2 regions of the Ancylobacter sp. 3268 genome follow, and region 1 is predicted to be linked to the other one. Evidence: predicted binding sites of a transcription regulator. Region 1 holds the regulator's gene; the other holds the start of a gene.
The links. The regulator HrcA, encoded in region 1, represses chaperone genes, less so after heat shock. The targets are predictions, from matches to a motif close to GTTAGCACTCNCNNNNNGNGAGTGCTAAC.
Positions count from the first base shown of each region.

Region 1 (4,643 bases):
GGCCTCGGACAGCTATCCAGACGCGGTCGTGGAAGCGGCGCTGTCCAGCGTGGTATTCCGCGCGCCGCCCAGCCAGGAAGAACTGCTCGCTCGCCTGCCCTTCACCTTTCAGTCGCTAGAAGGGTTCAAAGTATTGCGGGTGCTCGGCAATTCGGCGGTGTTGATGACCAAGGGCGAGGCATCCGCCCCGCAGGAGGGGCAACCGATCTTCATTGCCGGCGTGGTGCCGGGCGAAGTGGGGGAAAACGAGCGCGAAAGTCTTGCCAAGCGGGCGGTCGCGTCGGTCCCGGGCGTGCGTGACCTGCGCGTCGAGCGTGGCGGGCCGCTGCGAATTGGCGGTCAACCGGGCATCGAGATCGTCGCCAATGCCGTGGACCTGCAAACCGGCAAGCCGGTGAAGGTTGCGCAGTGGCTGCGTTTCGGCCGTGCCAGCTATATCCGCATGGTCGGGGTGCTGCCGGCGGACGATTTCGCCCGCGACTTTGACAGTCTGCGGGCGCTGCGCGACGGGCTGGAGCTGCGCTGAGGCGCGCTCCAGCCCGTTGTTCAGTTCAGTTCTGGCTGGTCTGGCTTTCCGCCGGAGCGGCCTTCGGGCCGCCCTTGGAAACGCCGACCATCGCCGGCCGCAACACGCGCCCGCCAATTGTGTAGCCGGGCTGGATCACCTGCACGACGGTGCCGGAGGGTACTTCGGCATTCGGGACCTCGAATATGGCCTGATGCAGGTTCGGATCGAAGCGGGAGCCCTCGGCGTCGATGCGGACGACGCCATGTTTCGCCAGCGTCTGGGTGAGGCTGCGCGCGGTCAGCTCGATGCCGTCCAGCAGCGTCTTCAGCGTGCCCTCGGCGCTCGCACGAGCGTCGGGCTGGATGGCGCCGAGCGCGCGTTCGAAATCGTCTGACAGCGACAGCACGTCACGGGCGAAGCCGGTAATGCCATAGACCTTGGCATCGGCCACTTCGCGCTCGGCGCGACGGCGTACATTGTCGGCTTCGGCAAAGGCGCGCAGGAACTTGTCCTTCAGCGCGGTGATCTCCGCCTCATAGCGTTCGCGCTCGGCGGCGAAGCCATCCTCGCCGTTTTCGGGCGAACCGACGGTTTCTTCGCTCGGCGTACCGGCGACCTCGTCGGAAGCATCCGCCGGCTTGCGGTTATCTTCGGTCATGACTGCCTCGTCGGGGGAAGGAATTCCGGACGCGTTGCGTCACGGTTGCCCGCCATATCGGGTCCTGGCGGCAAAAAATCAAGCTGCGTCGAAGTCCGGACGGCCCAGAACCCGGCTGACCACCCGCGCGGTGAAGTCCACCATCGGCACGATACGGGCATAATTCAGCCGTGTCGGCCCGATGACGCCGAGCACGCCGACCACCCGCCCCTGCCCGTCGCGATAGGGCGCGACGATGGTGGAGGAACCTGACAGCGAAAACAGCTTGTTTTCCGAGCCGATGAAGATGCGCAGGCCCTGCGCGTCCTCCGCCCGTCCCAGAAGGTCCACCACTTCCTGCTTGGCCTCGAGATCGTCGAAGAGCAGACGTACGCGCTCGAGGTCCTCGATGGCCTTGAGGTCGTGCAGCAGGCGGGTCTGGCCACGCACGATCAGCCGGCGTTCGGCCTTGTCGCCGCCCGACCAGGAGGCGAGCCCGGCGGCGACGACGCGCGCCGTGACCTCGTCGAGTTCGGCGCGGCGGGCGGCGAGCGTGCGCTCCACCTCGGCGCGGAGCTCGGACAGCGTGCGTCCGCGGGTGCGGGCGTTGAGGAAATTGGTAGCCTCGACCAGTGCAGAGGGAGGCAGGCCGGCGGGCAGCGGCACCAGCCGGTTCTCCACCTCGCCATCGTCGGAAACCAGAATGAGCAGCGCCCGCGAGGGGTCGAGCGGCACGAACTCCATGTGCTTCAGGCGCGTGTCGCTCTTCGTGGCGGTGACGACACCGGCGCCGCGCGACAGGCCGGAGAGCATATTGGAAGCCTCCGCCAGCACGCCCTCCACGGTCTGGGCGCGCGCGGCCGCCTTGACCTGTGCCTCGATGGCATTGCGCTCCTCCTCCGAGACGTCGCCGATCTCCAGCAGCGAATCGACGAAAAAGCGCAGGCCGCGTTCGGTCGGCAGGCGCCCGGCGCTGGTGTGCGGGGCGAAGATGAGGCCGGCGGCTTCGAGATCCGCCATCACGTTGCGTACCGAGGCCGGCGACAGCGTCATGGGAATGAGGCGGGAAATATTCCGCGAGCCTGCCGGCTCGCCGGTGGCGAGATAGCTCTCGACGATTTGCCGAAAAATCTCCCGCGACCGCTCGTCGAGCTTGGCGAGGGAGGGGGAGGTGGAAGCCAGGATCGGATCGAGAGGCATGGTCGAGCCGCGTTCGCCATCAGGACGTTTCATGTGAAACATATAATTGGCCTTCGCGCCGGAGCGTACAAGGCGCAGAGTTATGCGCTTGCGGTTGCACGGCACTGCCCCTTACAAGGAGCGCCGATAGACCGGCGCCTTGTTGGTCGCGGTTTCTCACGCGCACGGGCGCCATCGCGTCTGGCAATGCCTCATGGAGACTTCAGCATGCGTCCCTCCCGCCGCGCTCCCGACGAGATGCGGGCCGTCAGCTTCGAACGCGGCGTGCTGCGCCATGCGGAAGGCTCCTGCCTGGTAAAGTTCGGCGAGACCCATTTGCTGGTGGCCGCAACCTTGGAAGAGCGGCTGCCGCCCTGGCTGAAGGGGCAGGGCCGCGGCTGGGTCACCGCCGAATATGGCATGCTGCCGCGCGCGACCCATGAGCGCACGCGTCGCGAGGTCACGGCCGGCAAGCCGTCGGGTCGCACCATGGAGATCCAGCGGTTGATCGGCCGTTCGCTGCGCACCATCGTCGATCTGGAAAAGCTTGGTGAGCGGCAGATCACCGTCGATTGCGACGTGATCCAGGCGGATGGCGGCACCCGCACCGCCGCCATCACCGGTGCCTGGATTGCGCTGCATGATTGCCTCAACTGGATGAAGGCCCGGAGCCTGCTCTCGACGATCCCGCTGCGCGACCATGTGGCAGCGGTCTCCTGCGGCATCATCGACGGTGAGCCGCGGCTCGACCTCGACTATGCCGAGGATTCCGATGCCGGCACCGACTGCAATTTCGTGATGACCGGCGCCGGCGGTTTCGTCGAGCTGCAGGGTACGGCGGAGAAGGCGCCTTTCACCGAGGAAGAGTTCAACGCCATGCTCGGCCTCGCCCGCAAGGGCATCGGCCGCCTGGTCGATCTGCAGAAGATGGCGGTGGCCTGAACGATGGATGAGGATCGTCAGCCGCACCGCCGGCTCACCGGCCGGGTGGTGATCGCCACCCACAATCCCGGCAAGCTCATCGAGATGCGCGGGCTCATGGAGCCTTATGGTGTCGAGCTGGTCTCGGCCGGCGATCTCGGCCTGCCCGAGCCGGAGGAGACCGGGCTGACTTTCGAGGAGAATGCCCGCATCAAGGCAAGGGCCGCCTGCGAGGCCACCGGCCTGCCGGCCTTTGCCGACGATTCCGGCCTCTGCGTCGAGGCACTGGGCGGCGCACCGGGGCTTTATACCGCACGCTGGGCGGGGCCAGAGCGCGACTGGGGCAAGGCCATGGCCAGGGTCGAGGAGGAACTGCGCAAGGTCGATGCCGTCGATCCGCGAGACCGCCGTGCCTATTTCATCTCGGCACTGTGCATCGCTTGGCCGGACGGCCATATCGAGGATTTCGAGGGGGTGGTCTCCGGCGAAATGGTATGGCCGCCGCGCGGCGACAGCGGCCATGGCTATGACCCGATGTTCCTCCCGGACGGCTCGGCCCGTACCTTCGGCGAGATGAACGGCGAGGAAAAGCACGCCATGCCGCCGCTCGGCCGCGGCGGATCGCACCGCGCCCGCGCCTTCATCAAGCTGGCCGAGGCCTGTTTCGGGGCCAAGTTTGACTGACCTCGCCGATAGGGCGCCCCCGGTGGATCCGGGATTCGGCGTCTACGTGCATTGGCCGTTCTGCAAGGCCAAGTGCCCTTATTGCGACTTCAACTCGCATGTGCGCCATGCCCCGCCGGACGAGGCGCGGTTCCTCGCCGCGTTTCGTGCCGAAATCCGCCATATGCGCGAGCGCACCGGCCAGCGGCGGACGCAGAGCGTGTTCTTCGGCGGCGGCACGCCCTCGCTGATGGCGCCGGCGACGGTCGAGGGCATCCTGACCGCCATCGACGCCGCCTGGCCTCTCGATGCCCGCGCCGAGATAACCCTGGAGGCGAACCCCACCAGCGTCGAGGCCGGGCGCTTTCGCGGTTACCGCGCCGCCGGCATCAATCGCGTCTCCCTCGGCGTGCAGGCATTGGACGACAGCTCCCTGAAGGCGCTGGGGCGGATGCACACGGCGGCCGAGGCGCTGGAGGCGGTGGCCATCGCCCGCTCGGCCTTCGAGCGCTCCTCCTTCGACCTCATCTACGCCCGGCCGGAACAGAAGCCGGCCGAGTGGAAGCGCGAGCTGGAGCGCGCCATCGCCGAGGGCTGCGAGCACCTCTCGCTCTACCAGCTCACCATTGAGGACGGCACGCCCTTCGCGGCGCTCCATCGTGCCGGCAGGCTGAAGACGCCGGAACCGGAGGTGGCACGCGCCTTGTGGGACGTGACGCAGGAGACGACGGCCGC
Region 1 is NZ_JAVDUX010000005.1:334,970-339,612, forward strand. Features, by position in the region: gene J2X65_RS09735 (hypothetical protein) at 1-526, shown strand, start outside; gene grpE (nucleotide exchange factor GrpE) at 552-1,166, opposite strand; gene hrcA (heat-inducible transcriptional repressor HrcA) at 1,245-2,345, opposite strand; gene rph (ribonuclease PH) at 2,553-3,266, shown strand; gene rdgB (RdgB/HAM1 family non-canonical purine NTP pyrophosphatase) at 3,270-3,929, shown strand; gene hemW (radical SAM family heme chaperone HemW) at 3,952-4,643, shown strand, end outside.

Region 2 (4,643 bases), on a different contig from region 1:
TCGGCGAAGGTGCTGGCGAGCGGGTAGTGCAGGAAATCGACGTGGAAGTGCAGCACGTCGAATTCGTCGGCGCGCCGTCGCACCTCCTCCAGCATCATCATGTGATAGGGCAGCGGATCCCTGACCTGCGGATTGAGCCTGAGCGCCATGTCACAGCAGGGCACCAGCTCGGCCTTGGTCCTGGAATCGCCGCTGGCGAACAGCGTGACCTCGTGGCCCTGCCGGACCAGTTCCTCGGTGAGATAGGACACGATACGCTCAGTGCCGCCATAGAGCCGTGGCGGGCAGCATTCCGCGAGCGGGGCGATCTGGGCGATCTTCATCGGCAAAACCTCCTCGTCTGAGCAAAGCGTTGACAATGAGCATGCGTCGGAGAGGTGCTGCGGCCACCCTGTCGGCATGGCCCGTCCCTCGTCGTGGGAGCCACCCGTTCACGATCCGGGAGCGGGAGCCTCCATCTCGGTTGATCATAAGTCGCGAGCCTTGTTCAAGGCGAGCGGGCAGCAAGCGGGAGTTTGGTCGGGCTGGCAGCGGGCCCGGATCGCCTCCGGGCCCCGCCCTGTCAGAAATCCATGCCCGTGCCGGCGGGAATGGCAGGCGCCGCTTCCTTCTTCGGCTTCTCGGCGACGAGAGCCTCGGTCGTGATCAGCAGCGAGGCGACAGAGGCCGCATCCTGCAGCGCGGTGCGCACGACCTTCGCCGGGTCGATGACGCCGTTGGCGACAAGATCCTGGTAGGTGCCGGTCGCGGCGTTGTAGCCCCAGTTGTAGTCGTCTGTCTCCAGCAGCTTGCCGACGATCACCGAGCCATCCTCGCCGGCATTGGTGGCGATCTGTCGCGCCGGCGTCTGAATGGCACGGCGGACGATGGCGACACCGGCCTTCTGGTCCTCATTGGCCGGCGCAACGGCATCGATCGCCTTGAGCGCCCGCAGCAGGGCAACGCCGCCGCCCGGCAGGATGCCTTCCTCGACGGCCGCGCGGGTGGCATGCAGCGCGTCGTCGACGCGGTCCTTCTTCTCCTTCACCTCGATCTCGGTGGCGCCGCCGACGCGGATCACCGCGACGCCGCCCGCGAGCTTGGCCAGGCGCTCCTGCAGCTTCTCGCGGTCGTAGTCCGAAGTGGTCTCCTCGATCTGCGCTTTGATCTGCGCGACGCGGGCGTCGATGTCGGCCTTGGCGCCGTTGCCGTCGACGATCGTGGTGTTCTCCTTCTCGATCACCACCTTCTTGGCGCGGCCGAGCTGGGCGAGAGTGACGTTTTCCAGCTTGATGCCGAGGTCCTCGGAGATGACCTGACCCCCGGTGAGGATGGCGATGTCCTCGAGCATGGCCTTGCGGCGGTCGCCGAAGCCGGGCGCCTTCACCGCCGCGACCTTCAGGCCGCCGCGCAGCTTGTTGACCACGAGGGTCGCAAGGGCTTCGCCCTCGACGTCCTCGGCGATGATGACCAGCGGACGCGAGGTCTGCACCACCGATTCGAGCAGCGGCAGCATGGCCTGCAGGCCGGAGAGCTTCTTGTCGAAGATCAGGATGTAGGGATCCTCGAGCTCGACCCGCATCTTCTCGGTGTTCGTCACGAAGTAAGGAGAAAGATAGCCGCGGTCGAACTGCATGCCCTCGACCACCTCCAGCTCGGTGGCGGCGGTCTTGGCTTCCTCGACGGTGATCACGCCCTCATTGCCGACCTTCTGCATCGCCTCGGCAAGGAAGCGGCCGATCTCGGTGTCACCATTGGCGGAGATGGTGCCGACCTGGGCGATCTCGTCATTGCGCGTCACCTTGCGCGCCCGGCTCTTGAGATCCGCGACCACTGCCTGGACCGCGAGGTCGATGCCGCGCTTCAGGTCCATCGGGTTCATGCCGGCGGCCACCGCCTTGGCACCTTCCTTGACGATGGACTGGGCGAGCACGGTGGCGGTGGTGGTGCCGTCGCCGGCGAGGTCGTTGGTCTTCGAGGCCACTTCGCGCACCATCTGGGCGCCCATGTTCTCGAACTTGTCCTCGAGCTCGATCTCCTTGGCGACCGTCACGCCGTCCTTGGTGATGCGCGGGGCGCCGAAGCTCTTCTCGATGACGACGTTCCTGCCCTTCGGGCCAAGCGTCACCTTGACCGCATTGGCAAGCGTGTCCACGCCGCGCAGCATCTTCTCGCGCGCCTCCGACGAGAACTTCACTTCCTTGGCAGCCATGATCCTGTCCTCCTTCCTGGGATTGCGACGGCTTCGATTTAAAGGGATATCGTTCAGGCGGCCTTGCGGGCCGTCTCGCTCCGGTCGATCACGCCGAGAATGTCGCTCTCCTTCATGATGAGGACGTCCTCGCCATCGATCTTCACCTCGGTGCCGGACCATTTGCCGAACAGCACGCGGTCCCCGGCCTTCACGTCGGGCGGCACCCGCTTGCCGGCCTCCTCGCGTGCGCCGGGTCCGACAGCGACGACTTCGCCCTCCTGCGGCTTCTCCTTGGCGGTGTCGGGGATGATGATGCCGCCGGCGGTCTTCTCGAGGGCGTCGATGCGGCGCACGACGACACGGTCGTGCAGCGGGCGGAAATACATGCAGATCCTCCTGATGCAGAGCAGCGATGTCATGAACTCGCCGCGTGCATGCGACGAGCGGAAATCGAGCTAGGAACGTCCGCTGGCTTGTTCAAGAGGCCGCTTGAGAAATTTTGTCACTCCCCGGGATGGAGTGCCAACGAGCTGAGATCACTGCAGAAATGCGGGGGCGGCGGCTTGAGCCACCTATGCGCCGCATCGCTGCAAAAGGACGCGCTTATCGGGCGTCGTCCCAAGGCATGCGAACGCCTGCTCTGGGGCGGGCGCCAGTGTCGGCCGCGCGCAGGCTCGCCGTGCGTTCACACGCCCAAGGCGCAGCCGTCCTTTCGGGGATCGGAGGCGCCGGTGAGCGTGCCGTTGGCGCGGTCGAGGCGGATGGCCTGGGCGCCGCCGATCGGTCGGCCGGAGGGCACGATCTCGAAGCCGCGCCGCCGCAGCTCGGCGATGGTCGCCGCCGGGAAAGTGTCCTCCGCCTCGACGCTCGACGTGCCGGGCAGCGGGAACAGGCGCGGCAGGTCGATGGCCTCCTGCAGCCCGAGGCCGAAATCCAGCACCTTGGAGAGGAAATGCGCATGGCCCATCGCCTGGTAGTGGCCGCCCATGACGCCGAAGGGCATGACCGGCTTGCCGTCCTTCAGCACCATGCCGGGTATGATGGTGTGCATGGGACGCTTGCGCGGCGCCAGTTCGTTGGGATGGCCCTGCTCCAGCACGAAGCTCTGGCCGCGATTATGCAGCAGCACGCCCGAGCGCGGCGCCAGCAGCCCGGCGCCATATGGATGGAAGATCGAGTTGATGAAGCTGGCGCACGTGCCGTCGCGGTCGACGACGCAGATATAGACGGTGTCGCGATGCTCGCCGGCGGCGAAGGCGGGCATGGCGGCCAGCGCCCGGTCCAGCCGGATGCGGCCGGCGAGTTCGTCGGCCAGCGCATCGGAGAGCAGATAGTCGACCGGCACGCCGGCCTGCGCGGGGTCGGCGAGGAAACGGTCGCGCGCCGCATAGGCGAGCCGGGTCGCCTCGATCTCGACATGCAGGCGATCGGCCGCCAGCGGGTCGCCCGCGGCCGGGAAGCGCGCGAGAATGTTGAGGATCATCAGCGCGATGACGCCCTGGCCGTTGGGCGGGCACTCATACACCTCATGACCGCGGAAGCCGGCATGGATCGGGGTGACATACTCGCCGGCCGCCTCGGCGAAATCCTCCAGCGTGTGCAGCCCGCCGAGGCCGCGCAGATAGGTGACGATGTCCTGCGCCACCGCGCCGCGATAGAAGCCGTCGCGGCCTTCGCGGCCGAGAATCTCCAGCGTGGCGGCGAGTTCCGGCTGGCGATGCACCTCGCCGACCGCCGGCGGGCGGCCGCCCGGCAGGAACACCCGCGCGGCATTGGCATCGCCGGCGAGCAGCGCCGCCTCGCGGCCCCAGTCGTAATGCACCCGCTCGGCGACGGCGTAGCCCTGGCCCGCCAGATGGATGGCGGGGGAGAGCAGATCGGCGAAGGGCAGCCGACCGTGATCGGCATGCAGCCGGGTCCAGGCGTCGACCGCGCCGGGCACGGTGACGGCATGCGGCGACTGGCGTGGAATCTGCGCCAGGCCCTGCGCACGCAGATGCGCGGCGGTGAGCGCCGCCGGTGTTCGGCCGGAGCCGTTATAGGCATGCACCCTGCCGTCCTCGCCGGCGAGCAGCGCGAAGCAGTCGCCGCCAATGCCGGTCGAGCCCGGCTCGACCACGCATTGCACGGCGCAGGCGGCGATGGCGGCATCGAGCGCGTTGCCGCCGGCTTCCAGCATGCGGATGGCGGCCAGCGTCGCCGAGGGATGGGACGTGGCTGCCATGGCCTCGCGGGCGACGACGCGGGAGCGTCCGGGTTTCTCGAAATCGCGCATGGTCATACTCCCTCTCACGCCATCAGGCCGGCGCCGAGCGCCCAGTCGCGTGTATCGTCCAACGCGCGTTCGATGCGAAGCATCAATTCGTCGATCTCCGCCTCGGTGATGATGAGCGGCGGGCAGAGGCTCAGCGTGTCGTTCATGCCGCGCGTGATGATGTTGTGGTCCCGGGCGAAGCGCGCCGCTTGGTTC
Region 2 is NZ_JAVDUX010000011.1:200,191-204,833, reverse strand. Features, by position in the region: gene J2X65_RS16930 (glycosyltransferase family 4 protein) at 1-323, opposite strand, end outside; gene groL (chaperonin GroEL) at 563-2,191, opposite strand; gene groES (co-chaperone GroES) at 2,245-2,559, opposite strand; gene ggt (gamma-glutamyltransferase) at 2,859-4,448, opposite strand; gene J2X65_RS16910 (hypothetical protein) at 4,463-4,594, opposite strand.
Region 2: the regulator HrcA is predicted to act here: its motif matches at 2,672-2,700, upstream of groES (co-chaperone GroES).